4 regions of the Streptomyces sp. NPDC048659 genome follow, and region 3 is predicted to be linked to each of the others. Evidence: riboswitches for the same ligand, from Rfam matches in the RefSeq annotation. Region 3 holds a riboswitch; each other region holds the start of a gene.

Region 1 (5,626 bases), on a different contig from region 3:
CGCACGTGGAGCGGGTCGCGATCCAGACCAATCTGAGCTGCCGCACGGAGTGGCTGGCCGAGGCCGACCCGGACACGGTGGCCCTGTGGTGCACCTACCACCCGGGCCAGACCCCGTACGAGCGGTTCCTCGGCAAGTGCCGGGCGCTCGCCGAGCGGGGGATCCGGTTCAGCGTCGGGATCGTCGGCCTGCCGGAGCACCTGGGCGCCGCGCGGCGGCTGCGGGCCGAGCTGCCGCCCGAGGTCTATCTGTGGGTGAACGCGGCGGACGGCCACACCTACACCGACGAGGAGGCCGGGGACTGGACGGTCCTCGACCCCCTCTTCCCTTACAGCAGGCGGCCGCACCGGTCGGCCGGGCTGCCCTGCCGCACCGGCGAGTCGGTCGTCTCGGTCGACGGCGACGGGACGGTGCGGCGCTGCCACTTCGTCAAGGCCGAGCTGGGCAACCTGTACGACGGCTCGTACCGGGCCGCGCTGCGCCCCCGCCCCTGCCCGCTCGGCGTCTGCGACTGCCACATCGGCTACGTCCACCTGGAGACGCTGCCGCTGTACGACGTGTTCGCCGGCGGGGTCCTGGAGCGGATCCCGGCCGGCCCGCCCTGGGCGCGGATCCCGGCCGGCCCGCCGGGGGTGCCTACAGGGGCATGAGGTCGGGGCGCTTGGCCTCGACGTGGTCGCCGGAGCTCTCGCCGCGCAGCCTGCGCCCGATCCACGGGACCAGGTACTCCTTGGCCCAGTGGATGTCGTCCTTGCGGACCTCCAGGGTGCCGCGCGGCGGCTGCGGCGGCCACGCCTGGTCCGGGTCGGCCGGCACCGGCAGGCCGAGGACCTGGGCGGCGCGCAGCGCGACCCGGGTGTGCCCCTCCGCCGACAGGTGGAGCCGGTCGTCGTCCCAGGCGCGCCGGTCCTGGACCGACCGCAGCGACCACAGGTCGAGCACCGGGCAGTCGTAGCGGTCCGCGATGGCCCGCACGTGCGCGGTGTAGGTGGCGATCTTCCCGCGCAGGTGCTTGAGGACCGGCACGTCGCGGGTGTCGAAGCCGGTCGTCACCATCACGGTGCCGACGGCGGAGGTCAGGTCCGCGACGGCGCGCTCGAAGCGCTCGGCGACGTCGTCGGGGTCGGTGCCGGGGCGGATGATGTCGTTGCCGCCGGCGCAGAAGGTCACCAGGTCGGGGGCGAGTTCCTTCGCCCTCGGGACCTGCTCCGCGACGATCTGGTCCAGAAGGCGCCCCCGCACCGCCAGGTTGGCGTAGCGGAAGGCGTCGTTCTCCGGCAGCTGGTCCGCGAGCAGGACCGCGAACCGGTCCGCCCAGCCGACGTACGTCCCGTCGGGGCCGGGGTCGCCGACGCCCTCCGTGAAGCTGTCACCGATCGCCGCGTACGACCCGAATGCGTTCTTGTCTGGTGTTCTCGAATCGTCTGCCACGGGAGCACATCTTTCCTTCACCGATGTGACCTACGCGACCGTAAGGAGGGGTTGACGGCGGGTGACATATGCCACCGATAAAGATTCTCCCAAGTCGGAATAGCCCGGAGGCCCGGCACGTGGGTGCCGGGCCTCCGGGTGGAATCCGTGGTGCGGGGCGGGTCAGACGCCGACGCCGTGCCGGCGCAGGACGGCCAGCGGGTCGATGTCGGAGCCGTACTCCGGCCCGGTGCGGATCTCGAAGTGCAGGTGCGGGCCGGTGACGTTGCCGGTCGCGCCGGAGAGGCCGATCTGCTGGCCGCCGCTGACGGTCTGGCCGGCGGAGACGGACAGCGAGGAGAGGTGGCCGTACTGGGAGAAGGTGCCGTCGGCGTGCTGGATGACGACCTGGTTGCCGTAGGCGCCGCCCCAGCCGGCGGAGTAGACGGTGCCGGGGCCGACCGCGCGGACGGTGGTGCCGGTGGAGGCGATGAAGTCGACACCGGTGTGGTAGCCGGAGGACCACATGGAGCCGGAGGCGCGGTACGGGGTGGAGACGCCGCCGCCCGCGATGGGGGTGACCCAGCCGGAGGAGGAGGTCTGGCCCGTCCCGGACGACGAAGAGGAAGACGACGAGGACGAGGACGACGACGAGGCGGCCGACGTGGCGGGGCGCTCGGTGCCGCGCGTGGCGCGGGTGTCCTCGCCGCCGCTCTTCGTGGTGCGCTCGGGGGCCGCCTTCGGCGCGGGCGCCGCCTTGGCGGTGGTCTTCGCGGGGTTCTTGGCGCCGAGGGTGAGCTTCATGCCGGGGAGGATCAGCGAGGGGTCCTCGCCGACGACCTGGCTGTTGTCGCGGTAGAGCTTCTGCCAGCCGCCGGCCAGCCGGTGCTCGGCGGCGATCTTCGACAGGTAGTCGCCGCGGACGACGGTGTACGCCTTCGGCGCGGCCGCGGCGGGCGCGGCGGCCGGGGCCTGGGCGGGGGTCTTGGCGGCGACGGCGACGGCGACGGCCTGCGGGGCCTTCGCGGCCGGGGCGGCCTGCTCGGCGGCGTGGGCGCCGGTCGCTCCGATCAGCGGCAGGGCGACGACGGCGCCGCCGGTGCCGGCGGCGACGAACCCGCGGGTGATCGGATTGGCCTTGGGACGGCGGTGCTTACCCTTCGCGGGCATGGCGGATTCCTCTCCGTCGCCTGCGAGGTGAGCTGTCGGGTTCGGACTGGAGCTGTCCGGCCGCGCTGTCGCGTGGCTTCACCCCGAGCCGTCCTTGAGGGGCCGGCGTACTACCTGGGTCCCCCGCTCCTGCCTGGTACGGGTGATGGGGATTCCGGTCGGCGGCAGGATTGGGCGGTCCGTCCGGATTGAGCGCGACGCTAGACGAGGCGGCGGGGCCCTAACAAGCCGCGCTTTTCAGGAATGTGCGTACGGACAGCTTTTACGGCCGGAATCGCGGTCACCCTCCGTGGATGACGGTCCCTCGATTTCCCTTTCCACAAGGGAATTCGGAAAGGTTGCCCCGCCACGGTCCGTCACGTGTATGACGCTGCTCACGCACCGGAGACCATCTCCCCCGCTATCAGGGCGCGTTATGCCTTAAGTCCTAATTCGGACAGATCGCGCATTCCCGTCAGAGGGGGTGCGGTCCGGGTCTCTCACCTGGATGATTGCCTCAGGAACCGATCTCACGACCAGGAGCTTCCGTGACCCACGCGACGACCGAGCCCGAGCTGACCGGCGTACGTAACTTCCGCGACCTCGGCGGGCTGCCGACGGTGGACGGCCGGAGCGTGCGCGCCGGGCGCCTCTTCCGCAGCGGTCACCTGGCGCACGCCACGGCGGAGGACGCGGAGTTCCTCGCCGCCCTCGGGCTGCACACCGTCTTCGACTTCCGCAACGAGGCCGACCGGCGGATGGAGGGCGCGGACGTCGAGCTGCCGGGCGTGCGGAACGTGAACATACCGCTCAACGACCCGGCCGACGGCAAGGAGTTCTGGAAGCTGGTGCAGACCGGCGACCTGACGCAGCTCGCCGGGATCCTGGGCGACGGCAAGGCGGCGGCCCGGATGTCCGAGTCGTACCAGAAGATGATCGTGGAGCGGACGGCGGAGCACAGCCGGATCCTGCACGACATGGCCGAGGAGAGCGTCCCGGCCCTGATGCACTGTGCCGCCGGCAAGGACCGGGCCGGGCTGTCGATCGCGATCACGCTGCTCGCCCTGGGCGTGGAGCGCGAGGCGATCGAGGCGGACTACGTGAAGTCGAACGAGCCGCACCGCCGCTACAAGGTGCGGCGCGAGTCCGAGGCCGCGGACGCGATGTCCCCGGAGGTGATGGAGCTGCTGAGCCCCCTCTTCGACGCGCGCGTCGAGTACCTGCGGGCCGCCTTCGCGACCATCGAGGAGACCTGGGGCTCGGTGGAGAACTACCTGTCCGAGGGGCTGCGGCTGGCCCCGGAGACCCGGGACCGGCTGCGCGAGCGGCTGCTCGCCGAGGCGTAGCCCCCGCTCGCCCGCCCCTCGCCTACTGCTTGCCGCCCATCGCGAACAGCAGGTAGAGGAAGCCGGCGAAGAGGTGACCGGCGATGAGGTAGGCGAACAGGCGGAGCACCAGCCCCTTGGGGAACTTGCCGTTGCCCCGCTCCTCGCCGGTGTCCGGTACGGAGTGCGCAGGAAGCTCGGACATGTCGGTCCTTTCCACGGTCGGGTACACGCTCGGATACGGGGGGGTCAGCGGCGGTGCGGGGTGCCGTCGCCGAGGCACAGCTCGGCGACGGGACTCTGCATCAGGGTGTGGACGAAGAGCAGCTCGGCCCCGGCGCGGGTGGCGGCGCCGATCCGGTGCGGGACGAGCGAGTCGAAGTGCGCGCTGTCCCCGGGATCGAGGACGTGCACGGCGTCGCCGAGCGCGAGGCGCACCCGGCCCTCCAGGACGTGGATCCACTCCTCGCCGGGGTGGACCCGCACGATGTCGGCCCGGGTGGCGTAGGGCACGTGGACCCGCAGGCACTGGAGGGCGCGCCCGGCGCCGCCGGCCTGGCGGTAGACCCAGCCGTCGGCCTCGACCGGGTCGGAGCGTCCGGCGCGGACGACGGGGTCGTGTCCGGGCGGGGTCTCCCCCAGCAGCTCCGAGACCGTCGTACCGTAGATACGGGACAGGGCGAGCAGCATCGGCAGCGAGGGCTGCCGGTTCCCCGTCTCCAGGCGGGACAGGTGGGCGGGCGAGAGCCCGGCCCGCTGGGCCGCGGCCTCCAGGGTGAGCCCCCGGCGGCGGCGCAGGGCCCGCAGCTGCGGGGCGACGTCCGGCAGGAGGTCGGGGGCGGCGAGGTCCGGGGAGGCTTCCCCGGGGACGTGGTCCATGCGTCCATTGCGCCAGCTTCGTGCCTCTGAGGCAAGTTTCTTGCCCCAGAGGCAAAAACCGTCCGGGCCCTCCCCGGCCCCGTTCCGGTCAGCGCTGGGCGACCGCCTGCTTGACCAGCGTCTTCCCGAAGTCCCACAGCAGCCCGCCGCCGCCGTGGGCGTCGTCCATGACCGCCGTGAAGGCGGTCACGAACCGGTCCACGTCGGCCTCGTCGATCACCAGCGGCGGAATCAGCTTGATCACCTCCAGGTGGTCCCCGGAGACCTGGGTGAGGATCCGGTGGCGCTGGAGCAGCGGGACCACGACCATCTGGGCGAAGAGTCCCTTGCGGGCCGCCTGGAGCATGGTCCAGCGGCTGCGCAGGCCCAGCGAGGAGGGCCGGCCGAACTCGATGCCGATCATCAGCCCGCGGCCCCGGATCTCCTTCAGCAGCTCGTAGCGCGGGACCAGCTCGCGCAGCCGGGAGGCGAGCAGGTCGCCGGTCCGCCGCACGTGGGCGACGGTGCCCTCGCTCTCCATGACCGAGAGGACGGCGAGCCCGGCGGCCATGGCCTGCGCGTTGGAGCCGAAGCTGGCCGAGTGGACCAGCACCCGGTCCATGGACGAGTAGACCTTCTTGAAGATCCAGTCCTTGCCGAGGGTGGCGCCGACCGGCACGTAGCCGCCGGAGAGCGCCTTGGCGACGCAGACCAGGTCCGGCTCGACACCCTCCTCGTGCTGGTAGGCGTAGAAGTCGCCGGTCCGGCCGAGGCCGGTCTGCACCTCGTCGGCGATCAGCAGCGCGCCGTGCCGGTGCAGCAGCTCCTGGGCGGCCCGCAGGAAGCCCGGCGGGGCCTCGTGCACGCCCTTGCCCTGAATCGGC
Region 2 (5,626 bases), on a different contig from region 3:
ACTCCCCCGGCGGTTCGGTCAGCGCCATGACCGCGGTGTACGACACGATGCGGGCGCTCGCCTGCGAGGTGGAGACCACCTGCCTCGGCCAGGCCGTCGGACCCGCCGCCGTCCTGCTCGCGGCCGGCACCCCCGGGCGCCGGCTGGCCCTGCCGGGCGCCCGGATCGTCCTCCAGGAGCCCGCCCTGGAGGAGCCGTTGCGGGGGCAGCCCAGCGATCTGGACATCCACGCGCGGGAACTGCTGCGCCAGCGCGAGCTGATGGCCGGCCTGCTGGCCGGGCACACCGGCCGGACCCGCGCCGAGGCCGCCGCCGACCTGGACCGGACCACCGTCCTGGACGCCCCGGCCGCCCTCGCGTACGGCCTGGTGGACCACGTGGTGGAGCGCCGGGCGCGGACCGCCGGCACCGGGAGGGGGTGAGCCCGGCATGACCCCGGAGCCGCCGCTGCCCGCGCTCACCCGCGCCGAGGGCGAGTTCGTGGACGCCTACCTCGAAGTCCTGGACCTCCTGGGGCGGATCAATCCATCCAGATCCACGCATACCTATGGGGCGCTGCGCGCGGCCCAGGCCCTGGTCGGGCGCGCGACGGCGCTCCGCGACGCCCTGACGCTCATGCATACGCGGGGCGAGAGCGAGGTCCACGCGGACACATTGGCGCGTGCGCTACGGGTGTTGGACGGAGAGCGACGGTCCGGCCGGGTCATCGTCCCCGGGGAGTCCGCGAGTTGACACTCCCGCGTGTCGTGTCGAGGGCCGGCCGGGGTACGGCGACCGCAGAAAACCTCCCCCGTTCGGCGTAGTGGACACCTCGGCATGGAGCGGACGCGAGTTGCGCAGCGGGAGTACACATCTGGCGGAATCGGGCGTTCCATCGCAGGTGCGGGCCTCATCGCCGAAACGTCGGAAGATCCAGAAACCCGACTGTCCACCCGTACGGCTCAGTCGTGAGGAGCCTCACATATCGCCGTTTCAGCTCGGATTTCGCCCGGTCCGTGGGTCAAGATCCTCGACGACGACAAGCCCCCGCCACCCACGGCGGGGCGGTCCGGGCGGACGCCGAGTCCTGCCGCCGTCCCGGACGCCTGGTCGACAGGAGTGGATCGGCAGGAGTGGAGGACCCGAGCAGTACGGGACGTTCGCGCAGTGTGCGGACGTTCCTTGGGGTGAAGCCGCAGCCGCGGCCGGGCATCTTCGCCTGCCCGAACCCGACAGGTCATCCTTCACAGGCGGCTGACGAAGGGTTGCGCATGACTGCGCAGATTCATGTCCCGTCCCTGCTGTCCCGGGCCGGAGCCGTCTCGGCTCTCACCCTCGCCGCCGTCGGCGGCACGCTGCTCGCCCCAGGAGCGGCGCCGGAGGCCCAGGCCGCGACGAACTACGCCACCAAGGCGTTGGACGTCGCCGCCTCGAAGAAGGGATCGCCTTACCGGTACGGAGCCTCGGGACCGAGCCGTTTCGACTGCTCGGGGCTCACGGTCTACTCGTACAAGAAGGCGGGCAAGACGCTGCCCCGCACCGCGCAGCAGCAGTACAACAAGACCCGGCACATCGCCGCGTCGGGCCGCCAGAAGGGGGACCTGGTCTTCTTCCATTCCGGCGGAAGCGTGTACCACGTCGGAATCTACGCGGGTAACAACAAGATCTGGCACTCGCCGAAGACCGGCTCATGGGTGAAGCTCGACAAGATCTGGAGCTCGAAGATCTCCTACGGACGCGTCCGCTGACGCGCTGAACGCCGGCGCGGGAGGAGCGCCCGGTGGCGCCGCCGTCCCCTCCTCCCGCGCCCGGTCCCGCCCACCGGCCGCCTTCAGTCCTTCAGTCCGGCCGGCTGGCCGCCCGTCTGCCCGTCCGCCCGGCTTCAGGCCGCGTGCGCCGACGGCCAGGGCAGCCGGATCCACACCGTCTTGCCGCCCTCCTCGGTGGGAGTCACCGAGAGCCGCCCGCCCGCCTCCGCCGCGAGCGAGCGGATGATCACCAGGCCGCGCCCGTTGTCCTGCTGCACGGCGGCGGGCAGCCGCTGCGGCCAGCGCGGATGGCTGTCGGTCACCCCGATCCGCAACTGCTCGTCGCGCTCCAGGAGCACGTCCACCGTGAAGGTCGGCGACTGGCCGAAGGTGTGCTGGACCGCGTTGGTCGCCAGCTCCGAGACGATCAGCCGTACCGTGTCGGTGATGCCGTCGGCGTCGTCGAGCCCCCAGGACCCGAGCACCTCGACGACGTACCGCCGGGCGGTCGACACCGAGGCGGGATCGCTCGGCAGCGTCACGCTTGCTTCCTGATGGTCTGCCATGGCGACGCCGCCCCTTTCCCACCGGGCCGGACCCCGGTCTGCGCTGCGCGCCAGCCTGCCACCGATCGCGCGGCCCTGGGTGGCGATCCACCAAGATATGCGGATATCTGTCGCCCGATGCGGTGAACGGTGCGACGGGCGACCGGACAAGCACGTGTGACCGGCGCTCAGTCCCGGTCCCGCACCCCGTCCACGGCGCCCTCCGGCGCGGTCTCCAGGACGATGCCGACGGCCCGCTCGATCTGCGCGTCCGTCAGGTCCGCGCGGGCGGTCAGCCGGAGCCGGGAGATCCCGTCGGGGACCGAGGGCGGCCGGAAGCAGCCGACACCCAGCCCGCGTTCCCGGCAGTCCGCCGCCCAGGCCAGCGCCTGCTGCGGGCCCGGCGCCCGGACCGAGACCACCGCCGCGTCGGGCCGGGCGGCGGTCAGGCCGGCGCCGGTGAACAGCGCGTGCAGCCGGGCCGCCACCTCCCGGGCCCGGGCGGCCAGCTCCGGCTCGGCGGCGATCAGCCGCAGGCTCGCCAGGGCGCCGCCGACGGCCGCCGGGGCGAGACCGGTGTCGAAGATGAAGGTGCGGGCCGCGTTGACCAGGTGCTCGATCACCCGGGCCGGGCCGAGGACCGCGCCGCCCTGGCTGCCCAGCGACTTGGACAGGGTGAGCGTGGCGACGACGTCCGGGGCGCCCGCGAGGCCCGCCGCGTGGAGCGCGCCGCGCCCGCCCTCGCCGAGCACGCCGAAGCCGTGGGCGTCGTCGACGACCAGGCCCGCGCCGTGCGCCCGGCAGACCTCGGCGAGCGCGCCGAGCGGTGCCCGGTCGCCGTCCACGGAGAAGACGGAGTCGCTGACGACCAGCGCCGGGCGGCCCGGGTGGGCGCCCAGCGTCTTGGCGACGGCCTCCGGGTCGGCGTGCGGGACGACGGCCGTCTCGGCGCGCGCCAGGCGGCAGCCGTCCACGAGGGAGGCGTGGTTGGCGGCGTCCGAGACGATGAGGCCGTCCCGGACGGAGAGCGCGGTGAGCGCCGCCAGGTTCGCGGTGTAGCCGGAGGAGAAGACGAGGGCCGCCTCGAAGCCGCCGAACGCGGCGAGTTCGCGCTCCAGGGTCTCGTGCAGCCGGGTGGAGCCGGTGACGAGCCGGGAGCCGGTGGCGCCGGCGCCCCAGCGGCGGGCCGCCCCGGCCGCCGCCTCGGTGATCTCGGGCCGCCGGGTGAGGCCGAGGTAGTCGTTGCCCGCGAGGTCGAGGAGGCCGGACTCGGCGGCGCGGGGGCGCAGCGTGCGGACCAGCCCGGCCCGCGCGCGCTGCCGTGCGGCGGTGTCCGTCCAGTCGAAGGCGGCCTCGCGCGGGTCGCGTCCCCCGCGCGGCGCCGACGGGTGCTCGGGGTACGACGGCATGACGGATCCTTTTGTAGGCAGCGCACAGACCCTAACCCTCCCGGGCCGAGGTCAGGGTGTGGCCATACACACACCTCGATCGGGGTCGTTTGTTCACTTCCTCCTTGGCCGAGAGGTGTGCGGTAGGCCAGGATCAGCCCTTATGGACCTGCTGAACACGCTGGTGGAGAAGGGGCTGCGGCGCGAGTCGCCGACCCGTGAAGAAGCGCTCGCCGTCCTGGCGACCTCCGACGACGAGCTGCTCGATGTGGTGGCCGCCGCCGGGAAGGTGCGCCGGCAGTGGTTCGGGCGCCGGGTGAAGCTCAACTATCTGGTCAACCTGAAGTCCGGCCTGTGCCCCGAGGACTGCTCGTACTGTTCGCAGCGGCTCGGTTCGACGGCGGGCATCCTCAAGTACACGTGGCTGAAGCCCGACGAGGCGTCCGCGGCCGCGGCGGCCGGGGTCGCGGGCGGCGCGAAGCGGGTCTGCCTGGTGGCGAGCGGGCGCGGCCCGACGGACCGGGACGTCGAGCGGGTCGGCAGGACCATCGAGGCCATCAAGCAGGACAACGAGGGCGTGGAGGTCTGCGCCTGCCTGGGCCTGCTCTCCGACGGCCAGGCGGAGCGGCTGCGGGAGGCCGGCGCCGACGCGTACAACCACAACCTGAACACGTCCGAGGCGACGTACGGGGAGATCACCTCCACCCACACCTACGCGGACCGGGTGGACACCGTGCGGAAGGCGCACGGGGCGGGCCTCTCGGCCTGCTCGGGCCTGATCGCGGGCATGGGCGAGCTCGACGAGGACCTGGTCGACGTGGTGTTCGCGCTGCGCGAGCTGGACTCGGACTCGGTGCCGGTCAACTTCCTGATCCCCTTCGAGGGCACCCCGCTGGCCAAGGAGTGGAACCTCACCCCGCAGCGCTGCCTGCGGATCCTCGCGATGGTCCGGTTCGTCTGCCCGGACGTCGAGGTGCGGATCGCGGGCGGGCGCGAGGTGCACCTGCGCTCGATGCAGCCGCTGGCCCTGCACATCGCGAACTCGATCTTCCTGGGCGACTACCTGACCAGCGAGGGGCAGGCGGGCCAGGCCGATCTCGACATGATCGCGGACGCCGGTTTCGAGGTGGAGGGCGCGGGCACGACGACGCTCCCGGCGCACCGCGCGGACGCGGTGGCCGCGATGGCCGCCGCGGCGGGCGGCTGCGGTTCGCACGCGGAGGCCGGTGGCGGCGGCTGCGGTTCGCACGGGGCGGGCGGCGGCTGCGGGCCGTGCGGTGGCGGCGGTGCCGCCGTGGCGCAGGAGCCCGTCGCGGCCCCCAACGAGGCCAGGACCGACCTGGTGGCCGTGCGCCGCCGAGGCGCCGGAACGGACCTCGCGCCGAATGCGTAACGAGGAACTGCTGGCCCTGGACCGGGCCCACGTCTGGCATCCGTACGGCCCCATGCCGGGGCGCGTCGAGCCGCTGGTCGTGGACTCCGCGTCCGGGGTGCGGCTCCGGCTCGCCGAACCGGCCCAGGGGCGGGCCGAGCTGATCGACGGCATGTCCTCCTGGTGGTCGGCGATCCACGGCTACAACCACCCCGTCCTGAACGAGGCGGCGCGCGGCCAGCTCGACCGGATGAGCCACGTCATGTTCGGCGGGCTCACCCACGAGCCGGCCGTCCGGCTCGCCGCCCGGCTCGTCGAGATCACCCCCGAGCCGCTGCGGCACGTCTTCCTCAGCGACTCCGGCTCGGTCTCGGTCGAGGTCGCGGCCAAGATGTGCCTGCAGTACTGGCGTTCCGTCGGGCGCCCCGGCAAGCAGCGGCTGCTGACCTGGCGCGGCGGCTACCACGGCGACACCTGGCAGCCCATGTCGGTGTGCGACCCGCAGGGCGGGATGCACGAGCTGTGGTCCGGGGTGCTCCAGCGCCAGGTGTTCGTCGACGCGCCTCCCGAGGAGTACGAGGAGGGGTACGCGGA
Region 3 (5,626 bases):
CCGTGGCGCGCGGCACCCGGGCGATGCGCGCCCACGCCGACGTGGCCCCGGCCTACGGCCTGGCCGGGGTCGAGGGGCTGGCCGAGGCGCGGAAGCGGCTGCGGCACGCGCTGGACGTGCAGATCGTGGCGTTCCCGCAGCACGGCGTCGTACGGACCCCGGGAACGGCGGCGCTCCTGGAGAAGGCGGCCCGGGCCGGGCTCGTGGACATGATCGGCGGCATCGACCCGATCGGCTTCGACAACGCCCTGGACGAACAGCTCGACCTCGTCTTCGGCATCGCCGACCGCCACGGCGTCGGCGTGGACATCCACCTGCACGACCAGGGCGAGCGGGGCATCCGGGCCATGCGTGGCATCATCGAGCGCACCCGCGCGCTCTCCCTCGCGGGCAAGGTCACGGTCAGCCACGTGTTCTGCCTGCCCGCCCTGTCCGACCGCGAGCTCGGCGCGATCGCGGCCGACCTGGGCGCCCAGGACATCGCCCTCACCACCGTCGCCCCGTCCGACTCGCTGGTGCTGCCGATCGCGCGGCTGCGCGAGCACGGCGTACGGGTCGGGCTCGGCTCCGACGGGGTCCGCGACTCCTGGAGCCCGTTCGGCAACGCGGACATGATGCACCGCGCGCACCTGCTGGGCTGGGTGACCGACGTCCGCCTCGACGAGGAGCTGGCGGACTGCTACGGCGTGGCCGCCGACGGCGGCGCCGACGTCATGGGCCTGCCCCACGCCGACCTGCGGCCCGGTTCGCCGGCCGACTTCGTCCTCGTACGGGGCGAGTGCCTGCCGCAGGTCGTGGTGGACATGCCGCGCCGGGACCTCGTCGTGCACGGCGGCGTCGTGGTGGCCCGCGACGGGGAGTTCCTGGCCTGACGGGGAGTCCCCCCCTCACGGCCTTCCCGTCAGCGCCTCACCGTCACGGCCTCCCCCTTACGGCCTCCCCCTTACGGCTTCCCCCCTTACGGCCTCCCCGTCAGGGCGTCGTAGCGGACCCCCGTCAGCTCCTCCGACGCGGTCCACAGGCGTTCGCCGGAGGCGTCGTCCAGCGTCCAGCGGGCCCGCCAGGACCGGACGGGCGCGCCGCGCCAGCCCAGCCTCGGGCCGATGAAGGCGTCGGGGCGCACACCGGGGGCGGTGGCCGCGTACAGGGTGGGCAGGGCGCCGGTGGCGGCGGGCTGCGCGATGACCCGGTTGCCCAGCTCCATCAGCCGCTCGGCGGCCTTGCGGCCTTCCTGGCGGGGCCCGGCGGTCTGGAGGTTGGTGGCGGCGTAGCCGGGGTGGGCGGCGGCGGCCACGACGCCGGACCCGGCGGCGTCGAGGCGGCGGGCCAGCTCGTGAATGAAGAGGAGGTTCGCCGTCTTGGAGCGCCCGTACGCGATCCAGCGGCGGTAGCCGCGTTCCGCGTTGAGGTCGTCGTGGTCCAGGTCCGCCAGGGCGTGGAAGCCGCTGGAGAGGCTGACGACCCGGGCGTCGGGGGTGCGCAGCAGCAGGGGCATGAGGAGCCCGGTGAGCGCGAAGTGGCCGAGGTGGTTCACCCCGAACTGGGTCTCGAAGCCGTCGGTGGTGCGGCCCTGCGGGAGGGCCATCACCCCGGCGTTGTTGATCAGCAGGTCGAGCCGGTCGGAGCGCTCCGCGAAGGCGGCCGCGAAGGCCCGTACGGAGGCGAGGTCGCCCAGGTCGAGCCGGGCGAACTCCGCCTCCGCGTGCGGGACTTCGGTGCGCAGCCGGTCGCGGGCCGCTTCGCCCCGGGCACTGCTGCGGCAGGCGAGCACGACGTGCGCGCCGGCGCGGGCCAGTTCGCGGGCGGTGACGTAGCCGATGCCGCTGTTGGCCCCGGTGACCACCGCGGTGCGGCCCCGCTGGTCGGGGATGTTCCTCGCGTTCCAGCCCGTCATACGAGCGCTCCTTCCGGCCGTGACGCCCCCATGATGCCCCGGCCGCCGCGAGGAGGGGGGGTCAGTAGGCGCCGAAGACGTTGTCGATCGAGCCGTAGCGGTCGGCGGCGTAGTTGCAGGCGGCGGTGATGTTGGCGACCGGGTCGTAGAGGTCGTAGGCGGTGCCGGGGACGTGGTAAGCCTGGAAGGTGGGCTCGATCACCTGGAGCAGGCCCTTGGAGGGGGTGCCGGCGGCGGCGTTGGAGTCCCAGTCGTTCAGGGCGAGCGGGTTGCCCGAGGACTCGCGCATGATGTTGCGGTAGATGCCGTCGTAGCTGCCCGGGATGCCGTTGCGGCCCATGATGTCGAGGGCCTCCCGGATCCAGCCGTCCAGGTCGTCCGTGTACGAGACGGCCGAGGTCGCCGCCGATGTCGCCGCCGCCGCCGAGGAGACCGACGTGGCGGACCGGGCGGACGGCGCCGCGGGGGTCTTCGCCGCCGCCTGGACCACCTCGGTGGAGACCGCGGGCGCGACCGCCGGGCGAGCGGTGGCCGCGGCTCCGCCGCCGGTGGCAGCGGTCGCGGCGCCGAGGGAGAGGCGCAGGCCGGGGTGGATGAGGCCGGGGTCGGCGCCGACGGCGGCGCGGTTGTCGCGGTAGAGCTGCTTCCAGCCGCCGCTCAGCTGGTGCTGGCGGGCGATCTTCGAGAGCGAGTCCCCCGCGACGACCGAGTAGGTGGCCTTCCCGCCCTGCTGAACCGTTGCGATCTTTCCGATCGCGACGACCTGTGCGGCCTGCGTGGTCTGCGTGGTCTGGACGGCCTGCACGGCCGGCGCCGTCCGGGCCGTCTGGGCTATCTGGGCTGTCTGGGCTGCCTGGGCCGTCAGCGCCGCCTGCGGGGTCGCGGCGGCGGCTCCGGTCGCCGCGGCGAGCGGCAGGACGAGTGCGGCGCCGCCGGTGATGCCGACGACGGCCAGGCCGCGGGCGAGCGGGGTGTTCTTGGGGCGGCGGTGCTTCCCGGGTCCACGCATGGCGAGAGTCCTCTCCTTCGCCTGCGAGGTGAGCTGTCGGGTTCGGGCAGGAGCTGCCCGGCCGCACGGCTGCGCGGCTTCACCCCGAGCCGCCCCGGACACGGGGCGGCGGCGAACCTTGGGTCCCCCGCTCCTGCCGTTCTCGGGTGGGTGAGTGTGGTGCCCGGGCGGCGGCAGGATTCGGCGTTCCACCCGGATGACGGGTGACCGTAGGCGAATCCGAAGAGCCGGAACAAGGGCCTGATTCGCAAAAGCAAGCAGATCTTTTAGGAGGCCGGACCGGGGTGATCACGGCCCGGTGATCCAACTCGCCAACTCTTCTCCGGGCGCCCGCCCCTGACACCGCGCCAGGGCGCGAGGAATTCGGCCCGCCGTGACTCAGATCACCGAGGAATACTTAAACGGATATGTCCGGATCCATTTAGTTTGGGGTGGTGAGGCGGGCGGCTTTGGTCCGCACGACGAGCGCGGGCGGACCACACGACTGGCGGTCCGCTTCCGCGGCGGGATGATGGAGAAGCCGGCTGCGGGGCGGAGGAGGGACACGGTCTGGATGAGCGCGGCGGACTTCCCTGCCGGCCCGGACCCGGCGGACGGCGATCTCGCCCCGGAGCCGGGCGGCCCGTTCGACGTGCTCGGCGTCGCCGCCGTCCTCCTCGACGAGGACGGCCGGATCGTCCTGTGGGGCCCCCGGGCGGAAGAGCTCTTCGGCCATCCCACGGCCGAGGCCCTGGGTCGCGACGCCGTCGCGCTGCTGGTGGCGGAGCGGCACCGGGAGCCGGTGCGGTCCCTGATCGCGCGCGTGGCCTCGGGCGGCGGGCCCCGGGCCGGGGTCTTCCCCGTACGGCACAGGGACGGGCGCACGGTCCCGGTCGAGTTCCGCGCCACGCGCCTCCAGGACGAGCGGGGCAGGCCGTACGTCCTCGGGCTCGCCGCGGACCGGGCCGCCGCCCGCCGGGCGGAGCGGGACCTGTCGCTGTCCTCGCTGCTGGTCGGCCACTCCCCCATCGGGCTCGCCGTGGTCGATCACGGCCTCCGTTTCGTCCTGGTCAATCCGGCGCTGGAGCGCATCGACGGCCGGCCCGCCGCCGCGCACCTGGGCCGGACCGTCACGGAGGCGGTCGACTCGCCGGACGCCGAGGCGCTGGCGGCGGCGCTCGGCGAGGTCCTGCGGACGGGCGAGCCCGTCCGCTCCCTCACCGTGCGGGGCGTGCGCGGGCCCGGTGGCGAGGAGCGGGTGTGGTCGGTCTCGCTCTACCGGCTGGAGACGCCGGAGCGCCGGGTCATGGGCGCAGCCGCCTCGGTCAGCGACATCACCGAGCAGCACGCCGCGGCCAGGACCGCGGCCCGGGCCCGGCGCCGCCTCGCGGTCATCGCGGACGCCTCGGAGCGGGTGGGCACCACCCTCGACCTGGACCTGACCGCGCACGAGCTGGCGGACCTCGTGGTGCCCGAGTTCGCCGACATCGCGGCCGTGGACGTCCTGGAGGACATCCTCACCCAGCCCGGACCCGCCCGGACCTCGGGCCCGGCCGTGTTCCGGGCCCTCGCGGTCACGGCCGCGTACCCCACCCCGGCGCAGGAGGCCGCCGACCCGGTGGGCGAGCCCGCCCGCTACGGCGCCGAGCGGCTGGTCACCCAGTGCGCCCGCACCGGCCGCCCGGTCCTCGTGCGGCACGTCACCGACGCCGACCTGCCGCGGATCGCCAGCGGAGAGGCCACCGCCGCGCTGCTGCGCCGCGCGGGCATCCACTCCTACCTCGCCGTCCCGCTGCGCGCCCGAGGCGTCGTGCTCGGCGTCCTGGACCTGAAGCGGGCCAGGAACTCGGTGCCCTTCGACGAGGACGACGTGCTGCTGGCCGGGGAGCTGGCCGCCCGCGCGGCCGTCGCCATCGACAACGCGCGCTGGTACCGGCACCAGAGCCAGGCCGCCCTGGCCCTCCAGCGGCACCTGCTGCCGCACGGCCCGCCCCGGCTCAACGGCCTCGACGTGGCCTACCGCTACCAGCCCGCGTCGGAGTCGGTCGAGGTCGGCGGCGACTGGTTCGACGCGATCCCGCTGCCCGACGGCAAGACGGCGCTCGTCGTCGGCGACGTCATGGGCAGCGGCATCAACGCGGCCGCGACCATGGGCCAGTTCCGTACCGCGGCCCGCACCCTCGCCTCGCTCGGCCTCGCGCCCGCCGTCGTCCTGGAGCACCTGGACCGCACCGCCGCCGAGCTGGACGAGGCGATGGCCACCTGCGTGTGCGCCGTGTACGACCCGTACAGCGGGAGCTGCCGCGTCGCGAACGCCGGACATCCGCCGCCCGTGCACGTCGCGGCGGGCCGGGCGCCCCGGCTGCTGGAGCTGTCGGAGGGCGCTCCGCTGGGCGTCGGCGGGGTGCCCTTCGAGACGCGGGAGTTCCCCTTCGGGACCGGCGACGACCTGGTCCTGTACACCGACGGCCTGGTCGAGACCCGCGACCAGGACATCGACGTACGGCTCGCCGCCCTCACCGACCTGCTGGACCGCGCCCCGCTGCCGCTGGAGCAGATCTGCGACCTGCTGCTCGGCGCGCTGCGCGGGGCCGACGACCACGACGACGTCGCGCTGCTGATCGCCCGCGCCAGGCCGCCGCACCCGAAGGAGGCACCGTGAGCGACCCGCTCCCGCCGGAGAACGCCCTGCCGCCGGTCGCCGAGGACGGCGCGGCCGTCCTGCTCGACGAGCGGGGCCGGAT
Region 4 (5,626 bases), on a different contig from region 3:
TGGATCACCGGGATCGCGGCGCGCTCGTCGTGGGTGGAGCCGAGCAGCCGGGCCAGCACCTCGTCGACCCGCGCGCGGGAGATCCGGGCGTGGTGGATCTTCGTGGAGTCGTACTCCGGGAGCCCCAGCGCGACGGCGGCGACCGTGGTGACCGAGCCGGCCAGGCCGACCAGGGTCTCGGCGGCGCCGAGCGGCACGGTCTCGGCGGCCAGGTCCAGCGCGGCGCGCACGTCGGCCCGGATCGCGGCGACCTCCTCGGCGGTCGGCGGGTCGTGCCGCACGTGCCGCTCGGTGAGGCGTACGCAGCCGATGTCGACCGAGCGGGCGGCCTCGACGTGCCGGTTGCCGACGACGAACTCGGTGGAGCCGCCGCCGATGTCCACGACCAGCCGGCGGTCGTCGCCGGTCAGCTCGCCCGTGGCGCCGGTGAAGGAGAACGCGGCCTCCTGGTCACCGGTGATCACCTCGGGCTCGACGCCCAGGATGCCGACGACGCCGTTCACGAAGTCGGCCCGGTTCTCCGCGTCGCGGGAGGCGGAGGTGGCGACGAAGCGCAGCCGGTCGGCGCCGACCCCGTACTCCGCGAGGACGGCCGCGTACTCCCGGCAGGCCGCGAAGGTGCGCTCCAGGGCCTCGGGGGCCAGCCGGCCGGTCCGGTCGACGCCCTGGCCGAGCCGGACGATCGTCATCCGGCGGTCGAGCTCGATCAGCTCGCCGGTCTCCGGGTGCACGTCGGCGACGAGCAGCCGGATGGAGTTGGTGCCGCAGTCGATTCCGGCGACCCGGGTCACTCGGCGCTCTCCTTCTCTTCGCCGCACGGCGACACGCAGGGGCCCTTCGCCCACCACTCGGGCAGCATGGCCAGGGCCTCGTCGCCGAAGGGGTTCACGCCGGGGCCGGCGACCAGGGAGTGGCCGACGAGCACGTGCAGGCACTTGACCCGGTCCGGCATCCCGCCGGCGCTCGGGAAGCCCTCCAGGACCTCGATGGCGTCGCGGCGGCGCAGGTAGTCCTCGTGGGCGGCGCGGTAGGCGGCGGCGAGCTCCGGGTCGGTGGCGAGCCGGGCCTGCATCTCCTTCATGACCCCGTTGGCCTCCAGGGTCCCGATCGCCGAGGCCGCCCGGGGGCAGGTCAGGTAGTACGTGGTCGGGAACGGCGTGCCGTCGGGCAGCCGGGGCGCGGTCTCGACGACGTCGGGGTTGCCGCACGGGCAGCGGTGCGCGATGGCGCGCAGACCACGGGGCGGCCGGCCGAGCTGCTGCTCGAACGCGGCGACGTCCGCGTCGGTCGGCTCGGTGGGGGCGGTCTGCGGAGGGGGCGTTTCCATGGTGGGTCCTGGGTTCAGTGGCGGTCGGCGCTGTCCACGCCGTCCCACAGGTTGTCGTACCAGGGGCGGTCCGTCGCGCCCTGGTCGGTGCGGGGCCGGTGCTCCGCGTCCGGGTCGGTCACGGTGAAGCCGGTCTCGCCGGGCATCACGTAGTGCAGGTGCTCGCGGGCCAGCCGGCGCACGTAGGCGGGGTCCTGGAGGCGGGCCTTCTCGTCCCGCAGCTCCTCGACCCGCCGGGCGGCCTCGGCGGCCTTGCGCTGCTGGTCGGCGATCTCGCCCTGCTGGGAGACGTACTGCCGCATGGGGTAGGCGAGCGCCACCACCAGCGAGCAGACCACCAGGGCCAGGAAGGCCGCGCGGCCGGTGAGCCGGGAGCGGCGGGCCTGGCGGCGGGTCTGGGAGCGGTAGACACGGGCGGCGGTCTGCTCGCCGAGCAGCCTGATCCGGGTCGCGGTCGAGAACCGGTCCCGGTCCTTCACGGCCATCTCGTACGCCTCCCCTTCCACTGCCGACCCTCTTCACACGTACGTCCCCGCACACGGTACGGGACCGAGTGCGGGGACGTACGGAAGCGCCTTGCGGCAGGTGTTGTCAGCCCTTGAAGCGCGGGAAGGCGCTGCGGCCGGCGTAGACCGCGGCGTCGTCGAGGATCTCCTCGATGCGCAGCAGCTGGTTGTACTTGGCGACGCGCTCGGAGCGGGCCGGGGCGCCGGTCTTGATCTGGCCGCAGTTGGTGGCGACGGCCAGGTCGGCGATGGTGACGTCCTCGGTCTCGCCGGAGCGGTGCGACATCATGCACTTGAAGCCGCTGCGCTGGGCGAGCTCGACGGCGTCGAGGGTCTCGGTCAGCGAGCCGATCTGGTTGACCTTGACCAGGAGGGCGTTCGCGGAGCCCTCCTCGATGCCGCGGGCGAGGCGCTCGGGGTTGGTGACGAAGAGGTCGTCGCCGACGAGCTGCACCTTGGCGCCGAGCTTGTCGGTGATGACCTTCCAGCCGGCCCAGTCGTCCTCGAACAGCGGGTCCTCGATGGAGACCAGCGGGTACGCGGCGACGAGCTCCTCGTAGTACTCGGTCATCTCGGCGGCCGAGCGGGACTTGCCCTCGAACTCGTACTTGCCGTCCTTGTAGAACTCGGAGGCGGCGCAGTCGAGCGCGAGCGCGATGTCCTTGCCGGGGACGTAGCCGGCCTGCTTGATGGCCTCGAGGATGAGGTCGAGCGCGGCGCGGTTGGAGTCCAGGTTCGGGGCGAAGCCGCCCTCGTCGCCGAGACCGGTGGAGAGGCCCTTGGTCTTCAGGACGGACTTGAGGGTGTGGTAGACCTCGGTGCCCCAGCGCAGCGCCTCGGAGAAGGACTCCGCGCCGATCGGGGCGATCATGAACTCCTGGATGTCCACGTTGGAGTCGGCGTGCGACCCACCGTTGAGGATGTTCATCATCGGAACGGGCAGCAGGTGCGCGTTCGGGCCGCCCAGGTAGCGGAAGAGCGGCAGGTCGGACGCCTCGGAGGCGGCGTGCGCGACGGCGAGGGAGACGCCGAGGATGGCGTTGGCGCCGAGCGAGGACTTGTCCGGGGTGGCGTCCAGGTCGAACATGGCCTGGTCGATCAGGCGCTGCTCGGTGGCGTCGTAGCCGACGAGCTCCGGGCCGATCTGCTCGATGACCGCGAGGACGGCCTTCTCGACACCCTTGCCCTGGTAACGGTTGGGGTCGCCGTCACGGAGCTCAAGGGCCTCGAAGGCACCGGTGGAGGCACCGGACGGAACGGCAGCACGGCCGGTGCTGCCGTCGTCGAGGCCGACCTCGACCTCGACCGTGGGGTTGCCTCGGGAGTCCAGGATTTCCCGGGCTACGACGACGTCGATGGACGGCACGAGCATCTCCTTCTGGGATGTGACGCTGGGTGTGACGCGGTGGTGCAAGGTCTCGTTTCGCCTTGCGACAAGAGCCTAACCGGCTCTGGCGCTCCGGCCAGCCGGACGCCCGCCCCCTGGGACGAAAAAGGTCCCAACGGCACTCATCTAGGGACGAAAGACCCCTTACTACTCACCGGTAAGGGCCTGGGACGGGGAAACCCCGGACCGGAGCGCACGGGGGAAGGGCGCTCCGGACCGGGGTGGTCACCGCGGGTGGGTCGTCAGGCTCACTTCAGGTGGAGCTGCTGGCCCGGGTAGATCAGGTCGGCGTTCTCGACGACGCCCTTGTTGAGCTCGAAGAGCTTGGCCCAGCCGCCCTTGACGCCGTGCGCCTGGGCGATCTTGCTGAGGGTGTCGCCGGCGACGACCTTGTACTCGCCGTCGCCCTTCTTGACCGTCTTGCCGGTGGGCGTGGTGACGGTCTTCTTGGACTCGGTCTTCTTCTGCGCGGGCTTCGGCGCCTGGCGCTGCTCGCTGCGGGTCGTCGGCTGCTCGGTGGAGCGCTTCGACGACGACGAGGAGGAAGAAGAGGAAGAAGAGGAGGAGGACGAGCTGGAGGAGCCCGTCGACGCGGAGCCGCCGTTGTACGAGGCGTTGGAGAGGCCCACGCCGCAGCTCGGCCACGCGCCCTTGCCCTGGCCCGCGAGGACCTTCTCGGCGATGGCGATCTGCTGGGACTTCGACGCCTGGTTGGCGGTCGAGGCGTAGGCGGTGCCGCCGTACGCGGCCCAGGTGGAGGCCGAGAACTGCAGGCCGCCGTAGTAGCCGTTGCCGGTGTTGATGGACCAGTTGCCGCCGGACTCGCACTGGGCGACGCGGTCCCACTCGGAGGCGGTGGCGGCCGAGGCGGTGCCCGCGGTCATCAGCGGGGCGGCGACGGCGACACCGGTGACGCCGACGAGCGTGGCGACGCGGGTGGCCTTGGAGGGGCGGCGGTGCTTGCCCTTGTTGCCGGAAAACAGCATGGGAATTCTCCTCACCGACGCCTACGAGGTGAGCTGTCGGGTTCGGGCGAGTGAGTTGCCCGGCCGCGTGTCCTTGCACGCGGCTTCACCCCAAGCCGGTCGTCGGCCGTCTGTCTCAACGGCCGGGGCCGGCACTTACCTTGGGTCCCCCGCTCCTGCCTTCGGCGCTTGACAGCGACGACTTCCCGTCGGTCGGCGGCAGGATTCGGCGTACCGGTCGACGGGGCCCGCGGTGGCGAGCGGTGATGACCGTAGACATAGACCCGGCGGAAGTTCAAAGACCATCAACCCGGTGAAATCGCCCCTACTTGCTCCCCGGTGCGGGGTGTTTTCGCAGGTGAGGGGCGACCTCAGCAAAGTTTGCGGACGTGACACGCCAGTTCGGCAAGAGAGACCCATGTCTCACTTACTCATAACGGACATTCAGGTACGGACTACTCCGCCGCCGCCGTCTTTCCAGGCGTCAACTCAAGGCTCTGACCAGGGAGGATGAGGTCCGGGTCGGCGCCGACCGTCTTCTTGTTGGCGTCGTAGAGGGCGGTCCAGCCGCCGGGCAGCGCGTTCTCCTGTGCGATGTCCGACAGACTGTCACCCGGCCTGACGGTGTATTCGTCAACCTTGGGCGCATTGCCGGAATTGACCGTCTTGCTCCCCGCGACGGCGCTCTCCGCGCCCTGGCCGCCGACGGCCGTACCGTCCGTCGATCCGTCAGCCGGGGCCGCGTGGCGCCCGGATTCGGGCGTCACGTCCGTATTGCCCGATTCCTCCGAGGCGGCGTCACCCCGGTGCTTGCCGGAGCCGGGGGTGGCCGGATCCGTCGGGTCGGCCGTGCCCGGGGTGCCCGGGGTCACGGGGGTGCCGGTCGGGTCCGGCGTACCGGTCGGGTCCGGCGTGCCCGGCGTGCCGGTCGGGTCCGGGGTCGCCGAGCCGTCGGGGGTGCCCGGGGTCGCCGGCGGGGTCGTGGTGCCCCCCGAGGGCGTGGCCGGGGTCACCGGGGAGGCCGGGGTGGTGGTGCTGCCCCCGGAGCCGGCCGGGGTGCCGTCGGTCCGGTTGGACTCGGCGACCGGTCCGGTGGAGCTCTTCGGCTTGGCGGCGGGCCCGGGGTTCACGGCGGGCTTGCGGCCGTCCTTCGTCAGGCCCGCGATCGGCGCGCAGGTGTCCCACTGGGGGTCGCCCGCGGCGAAGGCGCGGTCCGCGATCGCGATCTGCTGCGCGCGGCTGGCGAGGTCGGCGCTCGGCGCGTAGGCGAGACCGCCGTGCCGCTCCCAGCCCTCCTGGGTGAACTGGAGGCCGCCGTAGAGCCCGTTGCCGAAGTTGGCGCTCCACGCGCCGCCCGACTCGCACTCGGCGACCCGGTCCCAGGTCGGGGCGTCCGCGGCGGCGGCGGAGCCGGCCGCGAGCAGCGGCAGGGCGATGGCCG

What was found. A riboswitch is a leader RNA that binds a small molecule or an ion and turns the genes downstream of it on or off. The one in region 3 is predicted to bind cyclic di-AMP.
Region 1: another riboswitch for cyclic di-AMP. It lies ahead of AB0C99_RS14765 (LysM peptidoglycan-binding domain-containing M23 family metallopeptidase); the one in region 3 lies ahead of AB0C99_RS29160 (LysM peptidoglycan-binding domain-containing protein).
Region 2: another riboswitch for cyclic di-AMP. It lies ahead of AB0C99_RS09035 (C40 family peptidase); the one in region 3 lies ahead of AB0C99_RS29160 (LysM peptidoglycan-binding domain-containing protein).
Region 4: another riboswitch for cyclic di-AMP. It lies ahead of AB0C99_RS22445 (transglycosylase family protein); the one in region 3 lies ahead of AB0C99_RS29160 (LysM peptidoglycan-binding domain-containing protein).

The regions. Positions count from the first base shown of each region.
Region 1 covers NZ_JBEZHM010000016.1:4,057-9,682, forward strand. Annotated here, with positions in the region: gene AB0C99_RS14755 (STM4011 family radical SAM protein) at 1-650, shown strand, start outside; gene AB0C99_RS14760 (SGNH/GDSL hydrolase family protein) at 637-1,431, opposite strand; gene AB0C99_RS14765 (LysM peptidoglycan-binding domain-containing M23 family metallopeptidase) at 1,594-2,580, opposite strand; cyclic di-AMP (ydaO/yuaA leader) riboswitch at 2,585-2,735, opposite strand; gene AB0C99_RS14770 (tyrosine-protein phosphatase) at 3,108-3,905, shown strand; gene AB0C99_RS14775 (DUF6126 family protein) at 3,928-4,089, opposite strand; gene AB0C99_RS14780 (helix-turn-helix domain-containing protein) at 4,134-4,763, opposite strand; gene AB0C99_RS14785 (aspartate aminotransferase family protein) at 4,852-5,626, opposite strand, start outside.
Region 2 covers NZ_JBEZHM010000008.1:122,370-127,995, forward strand. Annotated here, with positions in the region: gene AB0C99_RS09025 (ATP-dependent Clp protease proteolytic subunit) at 1-422, shown strand, start outside; gene AB0C99_RS09030 (hypothetical protein) at 430-732, shown strand; cyclic di-AMP (ydaO/yuaA leader) riboswitch at 1,048-1,247, shown strand; gene AB0C99_RS09035 (C40 family peptidase) at 1,251-1,727, shown strand; gene AB0C99_RS09040 (ATP-binding protein) at 1,862-2,293, opposite strand; gene AB0C99_RS09045 (8-amino-7-oxononanoate synthase) at 2,461-3,681, opposite strand; gene bioB (biotin synthase BioB) at 3,824-5,053, shown strand; gene AB0C99_RS09055 (adenosylmethionine--8-amino-7-oxononanoate transaminase) at 5,046-5,626, shown strand, end outside.
Region 3 covers NZ_JBEZHM010000047.1:23,753-29,378, reverse strand. Annotated here, with positions in the region: gene AB0C99_RS29170 (amidohydrolase family protein) at 1-872, shown strand, start outside; gene AB0C99_RS29165 (oxidoreductase) at 959-1,894, opposite strand; gene AB0C99_RS29160 (LysM peptidoglycan-binding domain-containing protein) at 1,956-2,903, opposite strand; cyclic di-AMP (ydaO/yuaA leader) riboswitch at 2,909-3,066, opposite strand; gene AB0C99_RS29155 (SpoIIE family protein phosphatase) at 3,457-5,544, shown strand; gene AB0C99_RS29150 (SpoIIE family protein phosphatase) at 5,541-5,626, shown strand, end outside.
Region 4 covers NZ_JBEZHM010000029.1:81,078-86,703, forward strand. Annotated here, with positions in the region: gene AB0C99_RS22425 (Ppx/GppA phosphatase family protein) at 1-791, opposite strand, end outside; gene AB0C99_RS22430 (DUF501 domain-containing protein) at 788-1,327, opposite strand; gene AB0C99_RS22435 (septum formation initiator family protein) at 1,342-1,812, opposite strand; gene eno (phosphopyruvate hydratase) at 1,919-3,205, opposite strand; gene AB0C99_RS22445 (transglycosylase family protein) at 3,469-4,206, opposite strand; cyclic di-AMP (ydaO/yuaA leader) riboswitch at 4,210-4,383, opposite strand; gene AB0C99_RS22450 (transglycosylase family protein) at 4,641-5,626, opposite strand, start outside.